Regions from separate parts of the Microbacterium sp. PRC9 genome, predicted to be linked through region 2. Evidence: predicted binding sites of a transcription regulator. Region 2 holds the regulator's gene; each other region holds the start of a gene.

Region 1 (7,542 bases), on a different contig from region 2:
GCAGGCTCCCGTCATCAACGAGGTCATCTGCCCCACGCCGAGCGAGGTGCTGTGGGCACTGGACTTCCTCGCCGACTTCGAAGGCCGCGGTCGTGTGATCCGCGACGGCAGCGACTTGCCCAGGCTCGGCCGGGCGCAGAAGATCGAGAAGCTGGCTCTCGCGTTCGGGGTGCACCCGACCTCGTGACCGGCGACGCCGAGCGACGAACCATCGAAGGGACCGACGACATGGCCGACATCCGCCTGAACGAGGGCGACGCGAACCCCGGGTTCGCGCTGCCCGACTCCACCGGCACGATGGTGCGTCCGGAGGACTTCGCCGGCCGCCGCCTCGTCGTCTACTTCTACCCGGCCGCGTTCACGCCCGGCTGCACGACCGAGGCGTGCGACTTCCGCGACAACCTCGCCTCGCTGCAGGCGGCGGGGGTCGCCGTCGTCGGGGTCTCGCCCGACTCGGTCGAAAGGCTCGCGGAGTGGGCCGAGGCCGAGCAGCTGCAGTTCCCGCTCCTCTCCGACGAGGACCACGCCGTCGCCGAGGCGTGGGGCGCATGGGGGACCAAGGTCGTCAACGGTGAGGAGCGCGTCGGCCTCATCCGATCGACGTTCGTGCTGGATGCCGATGGCACGGTGCAGTCCGCCGAGTACCGGGTCGATCCCCACGGCCACGTGGACCGCCTCCGCGCCCAGCTGGCCGCCTGAGCCCACCCCCACCCAGGCCCGCCGCAGCGATGGAGCTGGACGCGTTCAACCGCCTCGACGCCGAAGCCGCGCGAGCCGTGGTGCGCCCGTGCGTCGACATCGACCGGTGGGTCGATGCCGTCGTCACAGGGCGGCCCTATGCGACGACGGCGGAGCTCCTCGCGGCGGCCCGCACGAGCGCCCCGCGGTGGACGCCGGCCGAGATCGACGGGGCCCTCGCCCGCCACCCCCGCATCGGCGAGCGTGCGAGCGGAGGCGGAGCCGAGGCATCCCTCTCGCGATCCGAGCAGGCGGGGATCGGGGAGCCGACCGCCGACGTGGCCGCCGCGCTCGCCGCCGGCAACCGCGCCTACGAGGAAAAGTTCTCGCGGGTCTTCCTCATCCGGGCGGCCGGGCGCCGTGCCGACGAGATCCTCGATGCGCTGAGCGACCGGCTGGCCCACACTGAGGAGGAGGAGATCCCGGTCGTGGCGGAGCAGCTGCGGCAGATCGCCGTCCTCCGACTCGAAGGGATCATCGGTTCATGAGCCAGATCACGACGCACGTGCTGGATGCTGCGCTCGGAGGCCCTGCGCGCGGCGTCGGCGTCGTGCTGACCGCGGCCGACGGGGCCGAGATCGCGTCCGGCGTGACCGACGAGGCCGGCCGGATCTCGGATCTCGGACCGGAGCGCCTCGACGCCGGCACGTACCGGCTCACGTTCGCGACCGGCGACTTCTTCGCCGCGACGGGGCGTGCGACGCTCTACCCGGTCGTGTCGATCGACTTCGCGGTCGCCGACTCCGCGCAGCACTACCACGTGCCCTTGCTGCTCAGCCCGTTCGCGTACTCGACCTATCGGGGGAACTGACATGTCCGAGCCCACGATCGTCCTCGGCGCGAATCAGTACGGCAAGGCCGAGGTGCGGCTCGTCCGGGTCGACCGGGACGGTCGGCGGCACACGATCACCGACCTCGACGTGACGTCGCAGCTGCGCGGCGACTTCACCGCCGCCCACATCGCGGGGGACAACGCGCGCATCGTCGCCACCGAGACGCAGAAGAACACGGTGTTCGCCTTCGCCCGCGACGGCGTCGGCACGCCCGAGGAGTTCCTGCTCCGGCTGGGACGCCATTTCACCGGGGAGTTCGACGGGGTCACCGGCGGACGCTGGGAGGCCGAGCAGTACACCTGGACCCGCATCCCCGTCGACGGCGAGGGGCACGACCACTCGTTCGTGCGAGGCGGCACCGAGACCCGTACGGCCGTGGTCACGTTCGCCGGAGCCGAGGCGACCGTCATCTCGGGGCTGCGCGACCTCGCGGTGCTGAAGTCCGCCGGGTCGGAGTTCCACGGTTTCGTGCGCGACCGGTACACGACCCTCGCCGAGACCGACGACCGCATCCTCGCGACGTCGGTCACCGCGAGGTGGCGCTACAACCGCCTCGACGTCGGGTTCGACGAGTCGTTCGCCGAGGTGCGCCGGCTGCTGCTCGAGGCGTTCGCCGGGACGCACTCGCTCGCGCTCCAGCACACCCTGTACGAGATGGGCCGGCGGGTGCTCGAGGCCCGCACCGAGATCGACGAGATCCGCTTCTCGATGCCGAACCTGCACCACATCGCGGTGGATCTGACGCCGTTCGGGCTCGACAACCCCAACGAGGTCTTCTATGCCGCCGACCGCCCGTACGGGCTGATCGAGGCGGCGGTGCTCCGCGACGGCGTGCCGGGGAACCACCCCGCATGGCACGGGATCGCCGGCTTCTGCTGACTCCGGATCCACGCGCGCGCCACGGTCGTGGCGCCGTGTCAGCCCTTCGGCATGCGGCTCACGAAGCGGGTGGCGTCGACGCCCTTGCGGCGGGTCGGACGCGAGCGCTTGGGCTTCCCGCCGACGTACAGCCAGCCGAGGAGCTCCTCGCTCTTCTTGAGGCCGTGGGCCTTCGCGACGACCTTCGACCGGGTGTGCTCTCCGGCGGTCCGCCAGAAGACGCCCCAGCCGGCCTCGTCGAGCACCAGGCTCAGGACGTGCGCGACGCCGGAGGCGACAGCCTCCTGCTCCCACCGCGGCACCTTGTGCGTCTTGCTGTAGCTCGCCACCACCGCGATGATCAGCGGCGCGCGCATCGGCTTCGACGACGAGCCCTTGTGGCCCTCGGCCTTGTTGAGCGCCTTGCCCAGACGCTGTCGATCGGCGCCGCGCAGCTCGATGAGCCGCCACGGGTGCAGTGACTTGTGGTCGGCGACGCGCCCGGCAGCGGCGACGAAGTCGAGGAGCTCCTCGTGCGAGGGCGCCTCATCCGTCACCTTCGACCACGACCGCCGTGCGAGCGCGGCGTCGAGCGCGCCGGACATCACGCCGCGCCCTCGCCGGGCGTGAACTGCAGCGAGATCGAGTTCATGCAGTAGCGGTCGCCGGTCGGGGTGCCGAATCCGTCGGGGAACACATGGCCCAGGTGCGAGCCGCAGTTCGCGCAGCGCACCTCGGTGCGCACCATGCCGTGGCTGTTGTCCTCGATGAGCTCGACCGCCTCGGGGCGGATGGACTCGTAGAAGCTCGGCCAGCCGCAGTGCGAGTCGAACTTCGTGCCGCTCTGGAACAGCTCGGCGCCGCAGGCCGCGCACGTGTAGAGGCCGGCGCGGCTCTCGTCGAGCAGCTCCCCGGTCCAGGGCCGCTCGGTGCCCGCCTCGCGCAGCACGGCGTACTGATCGGCGGTCAGGTCTGCGCGCCACTGGGCGTCGCTCTTGTCGACGGCGTAGGTCATCGTTCCTCCTCGGCCGCGCACAACGGCCACCCTCCATTCAACCCCAGCGACCGATGGGGTGGGGCGGCTCCGCGCCGCCCCTGCGCCGTGAAACCCCACCGGGCGGACGAGACCTCGGGGTTCCCCCACGGTCTCGTCCCGGGCTGTCGTCTCACGGAGGACACGATGCGACAGGACAGCGTGGGGGAGGATGAGGGCATGGGCGGGGCGGACGCGGACGAGCAGGCGGCGGTCGTCGAGCGGTACGCGCGCTTCGCGCACGACGAGGCTCCCGGCCGGTCGGCGCTGTACGCCGAGTGGGCGGGCGGCGTCGCCTCCGATCCGGACGTCGTGGCCATCCTCGCGCGCATTCCCGCCACGCGACGGCAGCCGCCACTCGTGTTCGCGGTGACCCGCATGCTCGGCGCGCCCGAGAGCGCGTTCCCGGCGTGGGCGGCGTGGCTCGTCGAGCACGGCGACGAGGTCGTGGCCGAGGCATCCGTCCGCCGTCTGCAGACCAACGAGCCGCAGCGGTGCGCGGCCCTCCTCCCGGCCCTCGCGACGATCGACGGGCCGATCGCGCTGCTCGAAGTCGGCGCGAGCGGCGGGCTGTGCCTGTACCCCGACCGCTATTCGTACCGCTACCGGGGGAGCGGTGGCGTCCTCGCGCTCGATCCCGACGCCGGGCCCTCGGGTGTGGTGCTGGAGTGCGACGTCACCGGCGAACCGCCGCTGCGGCTGCCGCGGGTCGTGTGGCGCGCCGGGATCGACCTCGAGCCGCTCGACGCCTCCGACGAGGGCGACCGGCGATTCCTCACGAGCCTGGTGTGGCCGGGGGAGAGCGGAAGAACGGAGCGGATCGCCGCCGCCCTCGACATCGCCGCCACGGACCCGCCGCATGTGATCGCCGGCGACGCCTCCGACCCGGAGGTGCTGCGCGCGGCCGCCGCGCTCGCGCCCGCCGGCGCGACGCTCGTCGTCACGACGCCGGGGGTCCTGCCGCACATCCCGCGTGCCGGACGCGAACGCCTCCTCGACGCCGTGCGCACCCTCGACGCCGTCTGGATCACGATCGACCCGCCCGCGCTGCACGACCGGTGGCAGCCTCCCGTCGACGCCGCGTCCTGGGACGGCTTCGTGCTCGGCCGCGACGGCGAAGCGCTCGCCGCGGTCGACCCGCTCGGCTCGTTCGTGCATTGGCGCGCGTGGCGCACGGGGCCAACGGATGCTGCGGGCTAGCGTGGACGCGTGCCTCTGACCGACCGCGACCGCGCCATCCTCGACTTCGAGGCCGAGTGGCGCCGGCACGCGGGGGCCAAGGAGGAGGCGATCCGCTCCGACCTCGGCCTGTCGCCGGCGCGGTACTACCAGCTGCTCGGCCGCCTCATCGACACGACCGGCGCGCAGGAGCACGACCCCATGCTCGTCAAGCGGCTCCGCCGGCTGCGCGAGGCGCGCCTGCACGAGCGCGCCGGCCGCGCCGCCGACGCGCGCTGACCCGCCGCTGCGCGCCACGCGGACCGTCGCAGACCGGACGCCCGGCCTCCGGCGGGTAACATCGACGGGTGCCGACCACCAGCTTCCCCCGGGATCGTTTCGACGATGTGCCGGAGACGGATCGCGTCGGCGCCCACCGGGCCGAGAACCCGCGCATGCGCGGATGGGTCGTCCTGCTGTGGGCCGCGCTGGCCACCGTCGTGCTCATCGTCGTGGGCATCTTCGGCACGCTGCTGGCGTCCGGACGCATCGAGCTGATCCCCACTCCCACCCCGACCGTCGAGCCGGTCCCCGAGGTCACGCCGGTCGTCGACGTGAACTACGACGTCATGATCCTCAACGCGACCCCCGAGCAAGGGCTCGCGACGCAGATGAAGGACGTCGTCGTCGGTGCGGGCTGGGCGGATGACAAGGTGACCGCGGGCGAGGCGGGGTCGCAGGACTTCCCGACGACCACCGTGTTCTACGTCGACCCCGCTGACGAAGCCGCGGCAGCAGGTCTCGCCGGCGTCATCGGAGGCGCCGAGATCGAGCAGAGCGAGGCGTACCCCGCGACCACGGAGGGCGTGCCGCAGCTCACCGTCGTGATCGGTCTCGACCGCACCGCTGCGGGGCAGACCCCGGCCCCTACGCCCTGACCCGTCGAGTGCGTGTTTCGCGCCGGTAAACACTTGTGTGCCTGCATGTCAACAAGTGACGAAACGCGCGGATGCCGCGATTTCGCCTGCATACGATGAAGCCCTGCACCGCCGGCAACAGGAGAAACGCATGACCCAGGGCACCGTCAAATGGTTCAACGCCGAGAAGGGATTCGGCTTCATCACCGTCGCCGACGGCCAGGACGTCTTCGTCCACTACTCGAACATCGACATGTCGGGCTTCCGCGTTCTGGAGGAGGGGCAGACCGTGGAGTTCACGGTCGGCTCCGGCCAGAAGGGGCCGCAGGCCGAGTCCGTGCGCGTCGTCTGACGCCCGGCTCAGCGCCCGACGCTGAACCGACACCGGAGACGGGATGCCGAGAGGCGTCCCGTCTCCTTGCGTTTCAGCATCCGTCCCCGCGGCTTGCACTCGATAGGGTCGAGTGCCAGAATGATTTAGCACTCGTCTTCATTGAGTGCTAATACCCAAAGCCAACGTTCCGGAGGGACGACACACACATGGCAAAGATCATCGCTTTCGACGAGGAGGCCCGTCGCGGCCTCGAGCGCGGCCTCAACATCCTGGCCGACGCCGTCAAGGTGACGCTCGGCCCGCGCGGTCGCAACGTCGTGCTCGAGAAGAAGTGGGGCGCCCCCACGATCACGAACGACGGTGTCTCCATCGCCAAGGAGATCGAGCTGGACGACCCGTACGAGAAGATCGGCGCGGAGCTCGTCAAGGAGGTCGCCAAGAAGACCGACGACGTCGCAGGTGACGGCACCACGACCGCCACGGTCCTCGCCCAGGCGCTCGTCCGCGAGGGCCTGCGCAACGTCGCGGCCGGCGCCGACCCCATCTCGCTCAAGAAGGGCATCGAGAAGGCTGTCGCGGCCATCACCGCTGAGCTGCTCGAGTCGGCCAAGGAGGTCGAGTCCAAGGACCAGATCGCCGCGACCGCGTCCATCTCGGCCGCTGACCCGGAGATCGGCCAGCTCATCGCCGAGGCGATCGACAAGGTCGGCAAGGAAGGCGTCGTCACCGTCGAGGAGTCGCAGACCTTCGGCACCGAGCTCGAGCTCACCGAGGGCATGCGCTTCGACAAGGGTTACATCAACCCCTACTTCGTCACGGACCCGGAGCGCCAGGAGGCGGTCTTCGAGGACCCGTACATCCTCATCGCGAACCAGAAGATCTCGAACATCAAGGACCTTCTGCCCGTCGTCGACAAGGTGATCCAGGACGGCAAGGAGCTCGTCATCATCGCCGAGGACGTCGAGGGTGAGGCTCTCGCGACCCTCGTGCTCAACAAGATCCGCGGCATCTTCAAGTCGGTCGCCGTCAAGGCTCCCGGCTTCGGCGACCGTCGCAAGGCGCAGCTGCAGGACATCGCGATCCTCACCGGCGGCCAGGTCATCACCGAGGAGGTCGGTCTCAAGCTCGAGAACGCCACCCTCGACCTGCTCGGCCGTGCGCGCAAGGTCATCGTCACCAAGGACGAGACCACGATCGTCGAGGGTGCCGGCGAGGCGGGCCAGATCGAGGGTCGCGTGACCCAGATCCGCCGCGAGATCGACAACACCGACAGCGACTACGACCGCGAGAAGCTCCAGGAGCGCCTCGCCAAGCTCGCCGGCGGCGTGGCCGTCATCAAGGCGGGCGCAGCCACCGAGGTCGAGCTCAAGGAGCGCAAGCACCGCATCGAGGACGCCGTCCGCAACGCGAAGGCTGCCGTCGAGGAGGGCATCGTCGCCGGTGGTGGCGTCGCGCTCATCCAGTCGGGCCGCAAGGCTCTCGACTCGCTCGAGCTCACCGGTGACGAGGCGACCGGTGCCAACATCGTGCGCGTCGCGATCGAGGCTCCGCTCAAGCAGATCGCCCTCAACGCGGGTCTCGAGCCCGGTGTCGTGGCGAACAAGGTGTCGGAGCTCCCGCTCGGCCACGGCCTCAACGCCGCGACGGGCGAGTACGGTGACCTGTTCGCAC
Region 2 (7,542 bases):
GAACCCGCCGAAGCCGCCGGCCCCGCCGCCGAACGGCGAGTCACCGCCGCCCATGTCGTAGCGGGCGCGCTGCTCGGGGTCGCTGAGGACGTCGTACGCGTGCGTCACGAGCTTGAAGCGCTCGGATGCCTCCTCGCCCGGGTGCACATCCGGGTGCAGCTGACGGGCCAGCCGCCGGTAGGCCTTCTTGATCTCGTCGGTGGAGGCGTCGCGTGAGACGCCGAGGACCTCGTAGTGGTCAGCCACTTTCGCCTTCCTGCCGCGGCCGCGCCGCGGGATCGTGTGTGCGCGCGTGCGTCAGCGGGAGCTGTCGTCCTGCTCGAGCATGCGCGTGAGATAGCGCGCGACGGCGCGGACCGTCGCGAGGTTCGTGGGGTAGTCCATGCGCGTCGGGCCCAGCACGCCGACGCGGGCGAGGGAGCCCGTCGCGTCGTAGTCGCTGGCGACGACGGATGCCTCGGCCAGGCCGAACGCCTCGTTCTCGCGTCCGATGCTCGCCGCGAGGCCCTGCTCGTCGGCGACCATCTCGCCCATCAGCCGCAGCAGGGTCACCTGCTCCTCGATCGCCTCGAGGAGCGGATAGATGCTGCCGCGGAAGTCGGATTCTCGGCGTGCGAGGTTGGCGCTGCCGGCCATCACGAGCTTGTCCTGGCGGAACTCCTCGAGCTCCTCGGCGACGGCGCGGACGATCTCGTCGGTCGCGCGCTCGTGCGCCGGAGCCTGCGCATCCGGTCCCTCGAGGCGCTCGGCGATGCGCTGGAGCCCTTCGCGGACAGGCCGGCCGACCAGCAGGGTGCCGAGCCCGGCACGGATGTGTGCGAGGTCGACGTCGTCGAATTCCTCGCCGACGAACGTCAGGCGCTGCGACACGCGTCCCGTGTCGGTGACCACGATCACCAGCATCCGTCCGCCGCCGAGCTGGACCAGCTCGACGTGCGTGACGGTCGCGCGCGCGAACGACGGGTACTGCACGATCGCGACCTGGCCGGTCAGCTGCGTGAGCGCGCGCACGGTGCGCACGAGGACGTCGTCGAGGTCGCCGGAGCCGTCGAGGAACGCGGCGATGGCCGCCCGTTGGGCCGGCGAGAGCGGCCGGAGCTCCGCGAGATGGTCGACGAAGACGCGGTAGCCCTTGTCTGTGGGCACGCGGCCCGACGAGGTGTGCGGTGCGACGATGAGCTCTTCGTCTTCGAGCAGCGCCATGTCGTTGCGGATCGTCGCGGCCGACACTCCGAAGGCGTGCCGTTCGACGATCGCCTTGCTGCCGACCGGTTCGCGCGTGTCGACGTAGTCCTGGACGATCGCCCGCAGCACCTGCAGACCTCGTTCGCTGACCATCCCGCCTCCCCACGCCACAGCTGGCACTCGCATGACTGGAGTGCCAATTCTATCCGATGCCCCCGCCAGGATCGTCGAGCGACGCCGGGATGGATTGCGAAGCCGTCCGACGCACGATCGCGCCGGGGCTAATCGGTGAGCGCCCGCACGACCGCGTCGGCGAGCAGCCGGCCGCGCCGCGTGAGCACGACCCTCCCGCGCAGCGCGGCGGGACCCTCGATCAGCCCGTCCGCGATCAGCGCGGCGACCGCGTGACGGCCTTCGCCGAGGAGCTCCTCGACGGGGAGGCCCTCGCGGATGCGGGTGCGCAGCAGCACGCTCTCGAGGTTTCGGGCCGCGGCATCCGGGATCTCCCGCCCAGCGGCAGGCGACTCCCCCGCGGACAGCCGCTGCGCGTAGGCGGCAGGGTGCTTGACGTTCCAGAACCGCACGCCGGCGACGTGGCTGTGCGCGCCGGGGCCGAAGCCCCACCAGTCTGCGCCGACCCAGTACGCGAGGTTGTGGCGGGAGCGGTGTGCGTCACCACGCGCCCAGTTCGACACCTCGTACCAGTCGAATCCCGCGCCCGCGAGCAGGTCGTCGGCGAGCTCGTACATGTCGGCCTGCACGTCGTCGTCGGGTGCGACGACCTCACCACGGCGGATCTGGCGAGCGAGCTTGGTGCCGTCCTCGATGATGAGCGCGTACGCCGAGATGTGGTCGGGCTCGAGGGACACCGCCGCCTCCAGCGACGTGCGCCAGTCGTCGAGCGATTCACCCGGCGCGCCGTAGATGAGGTCGACGCTGACGTCGAGCCCGGCCACCCGCGCCGCGGCCACCGCGGTGCGGACGTTGTCGGGATCGTGCGTGCGATCCAGGGCCGCGAGCACGTGCGGGACGGCCGACTGCATGCCGATGGAGAGGCGCGTCACCCCGGATGCCGCGAGCTCGGCCGCGACCGCGGGCGTCACCGTGTCGGGGTTGGCCTCGACCGTGATCTCGGCCCCGTCCGCGACACCGAAGGTGTCGCGGACGCCGGCCAGCATGCGTGCGAGGTCGCCGGGCGGGAGCAGCGTCGGCGTGCCGCCGCCGAAGAACACCGTGGACGCGGGACGGTTCCCGCCGGCGCGCTCGAGCACGGGCGCCGCCAGCTCGATCTCTCGAAGGAGCGTGTCGGCGTACTCGTCCTGGCGGGCGCCGCGCAGCTCGGAGGACGTGTACGTGTTGAAGTCGCAGTACCCGCAGCGGACGCGGCAGAAGGGGACGTGCAGATACACGCTGAACTCTGCGGCCGGATCGATGCGCGTGCCGGCCGGCAGCGAGCCGTCCGAGGGAACGGGCTCGCCGAGGGGAAGAGCGGAGCCCATCAGCGCCTCACGCGGGAGTCGTGTACAGCGGCGAGATCGCGCGCAGGTACCGCGTGAACAGCTCGCGACGACGGCGCTTCGTGAGCCCCGGAAGCATCCGGTACAGCATGGCGCGGGGCGCGTCGAACGCGCGGACCGTGAACCAGACCTCGTCGTTGTCGTACCAGTCGAGCATGAACGACTCCTCGCCGCTCACAACGGAGTCGCTCACGGTCCCGAGCGCGAAGCCCACCCGCCGAGGCTCCTCGACGGCGAAGATGACGCGCAGCTCCGCGTCGGCGCGGAGCCCCCTGACGCGGCCGTCGACGCGGATCGTCGTGCCGGCGCCGACGAACGGGGTGCCGTCCGCGTCGAAGCGCTGCTCGGCCTCGGAGCGGCTGGGCCCCACGGGGTTGCCCTCGGCGTCGAAGCTCACCCCCGAGTACATGGGACCGGAGGCGGGCCGCACATCGGTGACGTCGAGCCCGGCACCGCGCTGCGCGGTCCACGACATCAGCGCCTCGCTCGCGGCGCGAAAGCGCGCTTCTCCGCTGCCGATCCGCCACGACTGCTCTGCCGGGATGCTGCGCTCCGGCGGATACTGCATCAGATCCGGCGCTTGGGTCGCCCCGACAGCGGCATAGTCGACGGTGTCGTCACGGAAGGTTCCTCGACGCATGGATTCCAGCCTACTTCGCGAGTCGCATCACTTCTTGGCAGGACCCTCGACGTCGCCTGAGAGCGCGGCGATGAACGCCTCCTGGGGGACCTCGACGCGACCGACCATCTTCATGCGCTTCTTGCCCTCCTTCTGCTTCTCGAGGAGCTTGCGCTTGCGGGAGATGTCGCCGCCGTAGCACTTGGCGAGGACGTCCTTGCGCATCGCGCGGATGTTCTCGCGGGCGATGATGCGGGCGCCGATGGCGGCCTGGATCGGCACCTCGAACTGCTGGCGAGGGATGAGCTTGCGCAGGCGCTCGGTCATCATCGTGCCGTAGGCGTACGCCTTCTCGCGGTGCACGATCGAGCTGAACGCGTCGACCTTGTCGCCCTGCAGCAGGATGTCGACCTTCACGAGGTCGGCGGTCTGCGAGCCGGCGGGCTCGTAGTCGAGGCTCGCGTAGCCCTGCGTCTTGGACTTCAGCTGGTCGAAGAAGTCGAAGACGATCTCGCCGAGGGGCATGTGGTAGCGCAGCTCGACGCGGTCCTCGCTGAGGTACTCCATGCCCAGGAGCGATCCGCGGCGCGACTGGCACAGCTCCATGACGGTGCCGACGTAGTCCTTGGGGAGCAGGATGCCGACCTTCACGACGGGCTCGGACACCTCGGCGACGCGCCCGTCCGGGTACTCGCTCGGGTTGGTCACGACGACGGTGTCGCCGGTGTCGGTCGTGACCTCGTACGTCACCGAGGGCGCCGTCGTGATGAGGTCGAGGTCGAACTCGCGCGAGAGGCGCTCGGTGATGATCTCGAGGTGCAGCAGGCCCAGGAAGCCGCAGCGGAAGCCGAAGCCGAGCGCCACCGACGTCTCGGGCTCGTACTGGAGGGACGCGTCCGACAGCTTGAGCTTGTCGAGGGCCTCACGCAGGTCGGCGTAGTCGCTCTGGTCGATGGGGTAGATCCCCGAGAAGACCATCGGCTTCGGGTCGGTGTAGCCGGCGAGGGCGTCGGTCGCGGGCTTGCGATGGTTAGTGACGGTGTCGCCGACCTTGGACTGGCGGACGTCCTTCACGCCGGTGATCAGATAGCCGACCTCGCCGACGCCAAGCCCCTTCGTGGGGACGGGCTCCGGGCTCGACACGCCGATCTCGAGGAGGTCGTGCGTCGCCTTCGTCGACATCATCTGGATGCGCTCGCGCGGCTCCAGCTTGCCGTCGACCATGCGGACGTAGGTCACGACGCCGCGGTAGGAGTCGTACACCGAGTCGAAGATCATCGCGCGGGCAGGGGCATCCGCGTTCCCCTTCGGAGCGGGGATCTGCTCCACGATGCGGTCGAGCAGCGTCTCGACGCCCATCCCGGTCTTGCCGCTTACCCGCAGCACGTCATCGGGCGAGCCGCCGATGAGGCCGGCCAGCTCTGCGGCGTACTTCTCGGGGTCGGCGGCCGGCAGGTCGATCTTGTTGAGCACCGGGATGATGTGCAGGTCGTTCTCGAGCGCGAGGTACAGGTTCGCGAGGGTCTGCGCCTCGATGCCCTGCGCGGCGTCGACCAGGAGGATCGCGCCCTCGCAGGCGGCCAGCGAACGCGAGACCTCGTACGTGAAGTCCACGTGGCCGGGGGTGTCGATCATGTTGAGCGCGAAGGTCTGGTCGGCGGTGGCCCAGGGCATGCGCACGGCCTGCGACTTGATCGTGATGCCGCGCTCGCGCTCGATGTCCATGCGGTCGAGGTACTGCGCGCGCATGTCGCGGTCGGAGACGACGCCGGTGATCTGCAGCATGCGGTCCGCCAACGTCGACTTGCCGTGGTCGATGTGGGCGATGATGCAGAAGTTGCGGATCAGCTCGGGCGGCGTGGCAGAGGGCTCGAGGGGCTTCAGGGCGCGCGGTGACATGTCCAGACGATTGTACGGGTGCGCGCTGCTCGGCGAACCCCGGCGACGGCGTCCGGGTCAGGCAGGAGCGGGGATGCGGCTCAGCCCGTCGAGCAGCTCGTCGCGGTCGCTGGCCACGCACACGCGGATCCAGCCCTCGCCCGAGGCGCCGAACGCGCTTCCCGGGGCGACGGCGACACCCTGCTCATCGAGGAACCGCTCGCACCAGGCGACGACATCGCCGCCGGAGACGTGCGCGACGTCGATCCAGAGATAGAACGCCCCTGTGGGGTCGAGGTAGCGCAGTCCCCGGGCGTCGAGGAGCGCCGTCGCGGCGGCGAGGTTGTCGCGGTAGTGCGCCGCACTGCGGGCGACGGCCACCCGGTCGCCGGTGAGGGCCTCGGCGGCCGCCCTCTGCGACGGCTCGTCGACGCAGCTGACCACGGACTCCTGCACACGCAGCATGGTCTGCCGCCATCCCGGGGGCGTGACCAGCCACCCGACCCGCGCGCCGGTCATCGCGTAGGTCTTCGACATCGAGAACACCGACAGCACGCGGCCGTCGTCATCGAGCGTCGCAGGGCTCACGTGCGGCTCGCCCCATGTGAAGCGCTCGTACACCTCGTCGCTGATGAGCCACAGGTCGTGGCGGCGCGCCAGGGCGATGAGCGCCTCCAGCGTCGGGCGGTCGAACGTCGACCCGAGCGGGTTGGAGGGGGTGTTCACGATGATCGCGCGCGCCCGCGGGGTGACCAGCGACTCGAGCTCGGCGAGATCGGGCTGGAACGCGCGTCCGGGGCGCAGCGGATACGGCACCGGCGTCGCCTGCAGGAGATGGGCGTTCATCGTGAACGTCGTGTACCCGGGGTCGGGCACGAGGACTTCGTCGCCGTGCGAGAGGGTGAGCGCCATCGCCAGGTGCAGCGCCTGGGTCGCGCCGACCGTCACCCAGATCTGCTCCAGGTCGACGTCCAGGGCGTTCTCGCGGGCGAGCTTGTCCCGGATCGCTTCCCGCAGCGCCGGGATCCCGCCGTTCGGGGTGTAGCGGATCGCCCCCTCGCGCCACGCCTCGGAGGCGGCATCCCTGATCCGCTCCCCCGCGACCTCTGCGGGCTCGCCCACCGCGAGGATGATCGTGCCGGGGCGGCGCAGGGCGCGCTCGAGGATGTGACGCACACCGGAGCCCGGCATGCGCGCGATGTGCGGGGCGATCTCGGGCATGCCGCCATGCTAAGCGGGCGTGCACGGCTACCCTGGCGTCATGGTCGTCCAGGTCGTGCTCGTGCACGGCATCCGGACGTCCGCCACGATGTGGCGCGCGCAGGTCGAGTACCTGGCGGCCCGCGGGAACCCCGTCACCGCTGTCGACCTGCCCGGCCACGGCTCGCGGATGACCGAGGCGTTCACCCTCGAGGCGGCGCTCGAGACGATCGATTCCGCGGTGCGTGCCGCCGCGGAGCGCGGCCCCGTGCTGTTGTCGGGGCACTCGATGGGCGGCCTGCTGTGCATCGAGTACGTCGGTGCCGAGGACCCGCCGCCCGTCGCGGGATTCGTCGCGGCGTCCTGCACAGCGATCCCTCGCGGCGTGGGGCTCGCGACGTACCGCGTGCTCGCCCGCGGCTTCGATTCCCTGCCTGATCGCGGGATGTGGCTGACCGACCGCATGCTCGATCGCATCCTCCCCGACGAGACCCGCGCAGACTTCGGCGCCGGCGGCTACGCGCTGGATGCGCAGGACATCGCGCTGCGCAGCCTCTCGGTGCTCGATCTGCTCGCGGCCCTCCATCGCATCGACGTGCCGCTGTGGTTCGTCAACGGGCAGTGGGACCAGCTGCGCGTGAACGAGAAGCTGTTCATGAGGGTCGCGCAGCACGCAGAGCTCATCGTCGTGCCGCGGACGACCCATCACGTGACGGTGATGCGTCCGCGCGTGTTCGACGCGGTGCTCGAGGTTGCGCTGACGACCCTGGAGGCGTCACACGGCTGACGGCTGCCGCTCGCGGCTGCCGATCGCGTACGTCATGAAGCCGCCCGCGATCGACAGGACGCCCCCCACGAGGAACAGCAGCCAGAAGCCGCCCACGAGGGCGACGAGACCGGCGCCGAGGAGCGGGCCGATGAGCTGGCCGAGGCTCGCCGAGACGTTCACGAAGCCGAGGTCGCGGGCGTGGTCCTCGGGGAAAGGGAGCAGGTCCGTGCCCAGGGCGAGTCCCACCGACATGTACGCGCCGTAGCCGACGCCGAGGAGAGCCGCCGCGATCATCGCGGTGGTGAGCGACGGCGCCACCACCAGGATGATCGACGCGAGACCCTGGACGACGGCCGACCACACCACGAACGGGA
Region 3 (7,542 bases), on a different contig from region 2:
TCCTCGGCACGGGGAGCGCCGGTCTCGTCGGTGATCGAGACGAGCTCGGGGTGCAGCGGGGCGCCCAGGTAGCTGTCGGGGATGGCGCGGCGCATGCCCCGGTTCTGGTCGAACTCGGGGAACAGTGCCACGAACGTCTCGACGACCGTCAGGGTGCTCGTGCCATCCTCGGCGCGGCCCAGCTGGTACTCCACGTCGAGGCTCTCGAACGAGAAGTCGTCGACGCCCGCGTGCGCCGGGCTCGGGGTCAGGCCGGCGAGCAGCACTCCGGCGAGCAGGGCGAGCACCAGACCCACGGATCCGAGACGATGCGTGCGCCACGACGCGACTGCAGAAGACGCCATGGGGCCAGCCTAGGGTCGGTGCGAGGCTCTAATCTTGACGCTATGACCGATCGCCGTCTCGCCATCGACGCGTGGGAGAGTCTCTTCCGCGCGCAGCACGAGGTGTTCGGCGACATCAACGACGACTTCGACGACGAGACGCTGAGCCAGGCCGAGTACGACGTGCTCCTCACGGTCACCCGCGCCGATGACCTCACCGCGCGTCTGCGCGACGTGACGGCGAACATGCTGATCAGCCAGCCGAGTGTCTCACGGCTCGTCGACCGCATGGTCGCGCGCGGACTGATCACCAAGTGCGCCGACCCCGACGACGGGCGCGGAGCGCTCGTGCACGCGACGGATGCCGGGGCCTCCTTGTTCCGCCGCATCGCCAGTGCCCACGGCAAGGCGATCGCCGAGCGCATGTCGCTGCTCTCGGACGACGAGCTCTGCCAGCTGCGCGACCTCACCGCGAAGCTGCGCAAGAAGCAGCCCAGCTGCTGACCTCGGGGCGTCGGGCTATGGCGTCCGGCGCCGGAGCGTGAGCGACGCGAGGATCAGCGCACCCACGGCGAACGCGACCACGATGAGCAGAGGCCCGAAGACCTCCCAGCCCTCGTCGCCGTCGGTGACCGCGTTGATCGTGTCGATGGCGTAGCTCAGCGGCAGGATCTTCGAGATCTGGTACAGCGCCTCGGGCATGTCCTCGCGGGGCATGAACAGCCCGCCCAGGATGATCTGCGGGAACACGATGAGCGGCATGAACTGCACCGCCTGGAACTCGGTGCGTGCGAAGGCGCTCGCCAGGAGCCCGAGCGCGGTGCCGAGGATCGCGTCGACGACGGCGACGAGCCCGAGCTGCCAGAGCGGGCCGTCGACCTGCAGTCCGCACACCCACACCGCGAAGGTCACGGTGATGACCGCCTGCAGCGTCGCCATGAGCCCGAACGCCAGCCCGTAGCCGACGATGAAGTCGGCCTTCGCGATCGGCGTCGTCATCAGCCGCTCGAGGGTCCCCGACCGTCGCTCGCGGAGCGTCGTGATCGAGGTGATCAGGAACATCACGATGAAGGGGAACAGCGCCAGGATCGGTCCGCCGAACTGGTCGAACACGCCCTCCTGATCGCTGAACAGCCACGCGAACAGGCCCACGAGCAGGCTCGGCGCGACGAGCATGAGCGCGATCGAGCGCGGGTCGTGGCTGAGCTGCCGGAGCACCCGCCCCGCGGTCGCGAGGGTCAGCACGCCGTTCATGAGGCGCTCCCCTCGTCCGCGTGGTGCGCATGCTCGGCCTGCTCGCGCGCCTCACGCCGCGTGAGCGGATGCGGCGCCTCGGCCGCGGCGCGAGCGTTCGCGTCGCGCTCGATGAGCGTGAGGAACGCGGCATCCGGGTCCGTCGTCCCGGTGTCGGCGAAGAGACCGTCGGGTGTCGTGTCGGCGATGATGCGGCCCGCGCGCATGAGCACGATGCGGTCGCACCGGAGGGCCTCGTCCATGACGTGGCTCGAGACGATGAGCGTCGCGCCGGCGTCGGCGAGGCCGCGGAAGACCTCCCACAGCTCGGCGCGCAGCAGCGGATCCAGGCCCACCGTGGGCTCGTCGAGCACGAGCAGCTCGGGCACCCCGAGCATGGCGACCGCGAGCGAGACGCGGCTCTCCTGTCCGCCCGAGAGCGAGTCGATGGTCTGGTCGCGCTGGTCGGCGAGGCCGACCTGCTCGATGACGCGATCGACGTCGGTGCGGGGCGCGTCGACGAGGCGCGCGAAGTAGCGCAGGTTCTGCTGGATCGTGAGATCGCCGTAGACCGAGGCAGCCTGCGTGTCGTACGCGACGCGCTTGCGCAGCGCGCGCGAACCGGCGGGTTCGCCGAGCACCGTCACGTGGCCGCCCGCCACCTTCTGCACGCCCACGATCGAGCGCATCAGCGTGGTCTTGCCGCACCCCGACGGGCCGAGCAGGCCGGTGATCTGCCCCCGCGGAATGTGCAGATCGAGCCCCGTGAACACCTCGGTCCTGCCGCGCGTGACGTGCAGACCACGCACGCTCACAGCATCCGTCTCCGCATTGTTCGTCACGAGATGAATAGTGCCCCGCGGCCGGCATGCCGTCCAGGGGCGAGATCGAGATCCGCGCCGGCGTGATGCCAGGATGGGGCATGCCCTTCGGGATGACGCGGAACGTGATGAGGCCGACGGACACTCCGCGCGCCGACCGGGTGACGTACATAGAGCTCTTCTTCGACCTCGTGTTCGTGTTCGCGCTGACGCAGCTGTCGGCCTACCTCTACGAGAACCAAAGCCCGCTCGGAGTCCTCGAGGGCGTGATCGTCGTGTGCGCGCTGTGGTGGGCGTGGGTGTCGACGACCTGGGTCACGAACTGGCTCGACCCGGTGACGCTGCCGGTTCGCGGCGCGGTCATCGGCCTCGCGTTCGTGTCGCTCGTCATGAGCGTCTCGATCGCCGAAGCCTTCGGCGAGCGGGCGTGGGCCTTCGCGATCGCCTACGTCATCCTTCAGGTGGGGCGTACGGCGTTCATCGTCTGGGCGACCGCCCGCCACGATCCGGCCGTGTCCAGGGACTTCACCGCGGTGCTCGCGTGGACGGTCGCGAGCGCTGTCTTCTGGTTGGTCGGCGCACTGCTGCCTCTCCCGTGGCAGCTGCCGCTGTGGGCGATCGCGCTCGGGATCGAACTCGCGGGAACGCTACTCGCGTTCCCCGTCCCGGGCCTCGGCAAGGTGCGCCTCGATCGCTGGGATCTGTCGGGTCCCCACATCGCCGAGCGGACCGCGCTCTTCGTCCTGATCGCCCTCGGCGAGGGCATGCTCGTCACCGGCCTCGTCTTCGCCGAGACCGAGTCGTCCCCGGCATCGGTCGCCGCGCTCGTCGCCGCGTTCGCGACCGCTGCCGCAGCGTGGTGGATCTACTTCGACCACGGCGAGCGGGTCGGCGCCGAGACCATCGAGGCGTCGGACACACCGGGTCGCCTGGCACGCACCGCCTACACGTGGATGCACCTCCCGATCGTGGCCGGGATCGTCGTGATCAGCGTGGGCGACAAGGACGCCCTCTCGCACCCGCACGACCACGACGTCGCCGCGACGATCGCGGTCATCGGGGGGCCGATGCTGTTCCTCGCGGGCACGGTGCTGTTCCGCCACCTGCTGGAGCGGCGCTGGGCGCGCGCACAGCTCGCGGGGATGCTCGCGCTCGCGCTCCTCGCGGCCGCCGCGAGCGTGCTCGACACGCTCACCCTCTCGGTCGCCGCGGGCCTCGTGCTCACCGGCGTCGCCGTCGGGGAAACGGTCGGGCGTGTGCGGCGAGGACGCCGCGCGGGGGGCTGATCCGCCGTCCTCGCTCCCGGGTGCCCCCCGGCCACCGTCGTTCGCGCGTCGTCTCGTGCGCCTCGCGCAGAACCGGACATAGGGTGGCGGCATGCGTGCAACCAGGCAGTCCCGGCTACAGGTGGTGTGCGGCCCGATGTTCGCCGGAAAGTCGGAGGAGCTGCTGCGCCGCGTCCGCCGCGCGCGCATCGCGGGGCTCGAGGTCGAGGTGGTGAGCCACGCGCTGGACGATCGGCGGGGCGAGGGACTGGTGAGCTCGCACTCCGGGCTGAGCGTGCCCTCGCGCTCGGTGCCCGACGTGGCGACGCTCGTCGCGGGCGTCAAGGGCCGCGGGCTCGACCTCGTCGCCATCGACGAGGCGCAGTTCTTCGGCACCGACCTCGTCCCCGCCGTCGACGGGCTGGTCGCCGACGGCGTGACCGTGGTGGTGTCAGGGCTGTGCGTCATGTTCGACGGCCGGCCGTTCGAGCCGCTGCCGGCGCTGATGGCGATCGCCGAGGACGTCGTCAAGCTCACCGCTGTGTGCGCGGTCTGTGGCGAGGATGCCGCGTTCCACCAGCGCATCGCCGAGGCTCCCACCGGCGATGCCGGTGTGCCGGCGCCTGCGCACGTCGGAGGGATCGAGTCCTACCAGGCCCGGTGCCGCAGGCACTTCACCGGAACCGCACGAGCGTAGACGACAGAACGGATGCCTCGCCGCCGCGTCGGCGAGGCATCCGTTCTGGAATGGTCCTACTGCTCGATCGGCTGGGGCGCGTCGGACTCGTGCGCCGTGATCGTCGGCGCGCCGCCCTCGGACATCACCTCGATCTTGCGCGGCTTCGCCTTCTCGCTGACCGGGATCGTCACGCTCAGCACGCCGTTGTTGTAGCTCGCGGAGATGCGCTCGGTGTCGATGCCCTGGCCCAGATTGAGCTGGCGCAGGAAGCTCGCCGCCTCTCGTTCGCGCGTGATCCACTTGACGTCGTCGCCGCTCGTCAGCGTGCGCTCCGCGCGGATGGTCAGCAGCTGTCCGTCGACGTCGATGTCGACCGAACCCGGGTCGATGCCCGGAAGGTCGGCCGTCAGGATGTAATGGTCGCCGTCGCGGTACAGGTCCATCGGCATGCGGCGGGGGCCGCGGCGCGTGTCGAAGAGACCGGCAGCAAGGCGGTCGAGGTCCCGGAACGGGTCGTTGGTGGCCATGATTATCTCCTCTCGTCGAAAGTTGAGCCTCACCGGCTCAACTGTCACCAGATTAGCACTCTCGATATGCGAGTGCTAAGCCGCCGAGCGTTCGCCGTGAACGAACGAGACCGCCACCGGGCTCCGGAGGTCAGCACTCGGCTTCAGCACTCGATGACGTTGACCGCGAGACCGCCTTCGCTCGTCTCCTTGTACTTGTGCGACATGTCGATGCCGGTCTGGCGCATGGTCTCGACGACCGCGTCGAGCGAGACGTAGTGCGAACCGTCGCCACGCAGCGCGAGCCGCGCGGCCGTCACCGCCGTGGACGCGGCGATCGCGTTGCGCTCGATGCACGGGATCTGCACGAGTCCGCCGACCGGGTCGCAGGTGAGGCCGAGGTGGTGCTCCATCGCGATCTCGGCGGCGTTCTCGATCTGCCGGTTCGTGCCGCCCATCACGGCGGTGAGGCCGCCCGCGGCCATCGCGCACGCCGATCCCACCTCGGCCTGGCAGCCGCCCTCTGCGCCCGAGATCGACGCGTTGGCCTTGAACAGCGAGCCCAGCGCGGTCGCTGTGAGGAGGAATCGACGGATGCCTCGGCGACGGTTCGCCTCCGCCACCTGTTCGTCGTCCCAGCCTGCAGCCTCTTCGGTGGTCGCCGCGTGACCGTGATAGCCGAGCAGTGCGCTGCCGACCAGCTCGCCGTAGGGCGTCACCGCGTTGCCGGCGCCGAGGCCGGAATCGGCGAGGAAGCGCCACCAGTACATCGCGACGGCGGGCAGGATCCCGGCAGCACCGTTCGTCGGAGCGGTCACGACCCGCCCGCCTGCGGCGTTCTCCTCGTTGACCGCGAGCGCGAAGGCGCCCAGCCACTCCCCCGGCAGCTCGCGACGGCCGTCGGCCTCGGCGGCCTCGAGCTGCTCGCGGATGGATGCTGCGCGGCGCTTGACCCCCAGCATCCCGGGGAGAACGCCCCCCGCCTGCAGGCCGGCCTCGACGCACGCGGCCATCGCGTCCCAGATCGCATCCAGCCCCTCGGCGATGTCCTCGTCGGGGCGCAGCGACTCCTCGTTGATGCGCGCGGCCTCGGCGATCGTGATGCCCCGCTCGTCGCACACGGCGAGCAGCTCCTCGGCGCTGGAGAAGTCCAGGGGGAACGCGCGCGGGGGCTCCCCTGCGGCCGCTGAGCCGGGCGCAGACTCACCTTCGCGGCGGATGAAACCGCCGCCGACGGAGTAGTAGGTCTCGCGGACGAGGAGTCCGGCATCCGTCGCCGCCACAGGTTCGAGAGCCGCAGGCGAGCCCGTCTCGCGCACTCCGGGCGCGGAGAGCGCACGCGCAGGTCCGTCGTCGGGCGAGGTCCACGCTTCGAGGGTCATGGCGTTGGGGTGGCCAGGCAGCCTGGTGCGCGGCGCGAACACGACGTCGCCGCGCCGGAACGGGACCGCGTGCCTCCCGGCGAGCTCGAGCGCGCGATCGTCGGGCCAGGCGCTCCAGGCGGAGCGCACAGCATCCGGATCCACCGTCTCGGGTTCGAGGCCCTGCAGCCCCGCGACGACGGCGTCGGGTGTGCCGTGGCCGATGCCCGTGGCGCCGAGCGAGCCGTACAGCGTGCAGGTGACGCGGCCGACCTGCGGCAGAACCCCGCTTTCGCGCAGGCGGACGACGAAATCGTGGGCGGCCCGCATGGGACCGACCGTGTGGGAGCTCGAGGGTCCTACGCCGATGGAGAACAGCTCGAACGCCGAGACGTAGGCGCTCATCGCGACCAGGCTAACCCGACAGGAGCGTGCACTCTGACTCCCGTTACCGACTCGATACGAGCAGGATGCCTCATCACGCGGGCATCCATCGTGCAGCCTGGCGGTCTCAGGAAGCGACGGGCCGGAACGAGACGAGGCCGACGGTGTTGCCCTCGGAGTCCTCGACGAAGGCCTGCCACTCGTCGTGCCCTGCCGGCCCGAGAGTGTCGTCCTCGTGGGTGAAGATCACGTGCGGCGGTGAGACGACCTCGGCCCGATCGCCGATCCGCTCGAGGGCCGCCGTGACGTCGTCGACATGCAGGTACAGCAGCGCGGTCGGGGCGTTGCGGTCCAGCAGCAGCCGCACGCCGTCGAGGTCGAAGAACAGCAGGCCCGGCGGATCGAACACCGCCGTCGCGTCGCTGCCGAGGAGGGAGGTGTAGAAGCCTGCGGCGCGCTCGAGGTCGTCGGCGTGCTGAGCAACCTGCACGAGTCTCATGGCGCCATTCTCGCGCCCGCCCGAGACCGATGCCAGGGACACGGCCCTTCCCGCGGCGGGCCGGTGAGGAGTATCAATGAGGGAGGCGATCCTGGAGGTTGGCGATGCTGCTTTTCGTGCTCTATCTGATCCTGATGGTCGGCGGAATGGTGATCCTGGGGCTGTCGTTCGCGTCACCGGTCCTGCCTGCGCTGGTGTTCGTCGTGGGCCTGCTCTGCATCGTGGCGGCCGTCGCGATTCCGGTCACCGCGGGAGCCTTCGAACAACGCCGGTAGCGAGCGCCCGAGCAGCCGGCGCCTGCTCGCGGTGCACCCCTCGTACGCCGCGCCGAGCGGTGCGACGATCGGGAGCAGTGGCGGACGCGGTCCCCCACCTGTGAACTTCGCGCTGGCGCCGGCGCGGCGGGCGGCCCTAAGGTGTCGGTCAGCGCGTCCAGGACAGCACACGACGCGACTTTGATCATCCGCAGCC

What was found. The regulator HrcA, encoded in region 2, represses chaperone genes, less so after heat shock. The targets are predictions, from matches to a motif close to TTNGCACTCGNNNNNNNCGAGTGCNAA.
Region 1: a site for HrcA is predicted at 6,015-6,041, ahead of groL (chaperonin GroEL). Genes of this name have one in related genera too.
Region 3: a site for HrcA is predicted at 4,901-4,927, ahead of Q9R33_RS00800 (Hsp20/alpha crystallin family protein). Genes of this name have one in related genera too.

Annotation. Positions count from the first base shown of each region.
Region 1 is NZ_JAUZUR010000002.1:359,764-367,305, forward strand. It holds gene Q9R33_RS05290 (aldolase/citrate lyase family protein) at 1-187, shown strand, start outside; gene bcp (thioredoxin-dependent thiol peroxidase) at 229-699, shown strand; gene uraD (2-oxo-4-hydroxy-4-carboxy-5-ureidoimidazoline decarboxylase) at 729-1,226, shown strand; gene uraH (hydroxyisourate hydrolase) at 1,223-1,549, shown strand; gene pucL (factor-independent urate hydroxylase) at 1,551-2,450, shown strand; gene Q9R33_RS05315 (nitroreductase family protein) at 2,489-3,034, opposite strand; gene msrB (peptide-methionine (R)-S-oxide reductase MsrB) at 3,034-3,444, opposite strand; gene Q9R33_RS05325 (DUF2332 domain-containing protein) at 3,643-4,662, shown strand; gene Q9R33_RS05330 (DUF3263 domain-containing protein) at 4,672-4,920, shown strand; gene Q9R33_RS05335 (LytR C-terminal domain-containing protein) at 4,989-5,558, shown strand; gene Q9R33_RS05340 (cold-shock protein) at 5,689-5,889, shown strand; gene groL (chaperonin GroEL) at 6,078-7,542, shown strand, end outside.
Region 2 is NZ_JAUZUR010000004.1:95,979-103,520, forward strand. It holds gene dnaJ (molecular chaperone DnaJ) at 1-246, opposite strand, end outside; gene hrcA (heat-inducible transcriptional repressor HrcA) at 298-1,338, opposite strand; gene hemW (radical SAM family heme chaperone HemW) at 1,467-2,684, opposite strand; gene Q9R33_RS09725 (DUF1990 family protein) at 2,692-3,342, opposite strand; gene lepA (translation elongation factor 4) at 3,370-5,220, opposite strand; gene Q9R33_RS09735 (aminotransferase class I/II-fold pyridoxal phosphate-dependent enzyme) at 5,278-6,420, opposite strand; gene Q9R33_RS09740 (alpha/beta fold hydrolase) at 6,461-7,186, shown strand; gene Q9R33_RS09745 (MFS transporter) at 7,175-7,542, opposite strand, start outside.
Region 3 is NZ_JAUZUR010000001.1:186,942-194,483, forward strand. It holds gene Q9R33_RS00770 (DUF2207 domain-containing protein) at 1-344, opposite strand, end outside; gene Q9R33_RS00775 (MarR family transcriptional regulator) at 387-827, shown strand; gene Q9R33_RS00780 (ABC transporter permease) at 843-1,577, opposite strand; gene Q9R33_RS00785 (ABC transporter ATP-binding protein) at 1,574-2,398, opposite strand; gene Q9R33_RS00790 (low temperature requirement protein A) at 2,506-3,663, shown strand; gene Q9R33_RS00795 (thymidine kinase) at 3,755-4,339, shown strand; gene Q9R33_RS00800 (Hsp20/alpha crystallin family protein) at 4,396-4,848, opposite strand; gene Q9R33_RS00805 (L-serine ammonia-lyase, iron-sulfur-dependent, subunit alpha) at 4,992-6,593, opposite strand; gene Q9R33_RS00810 (VOC family protein) at 6,700-7,071, opposite strand; gene Q9R33_RS00815 (hypothetical protein) at 7,176-7,346, shown strand.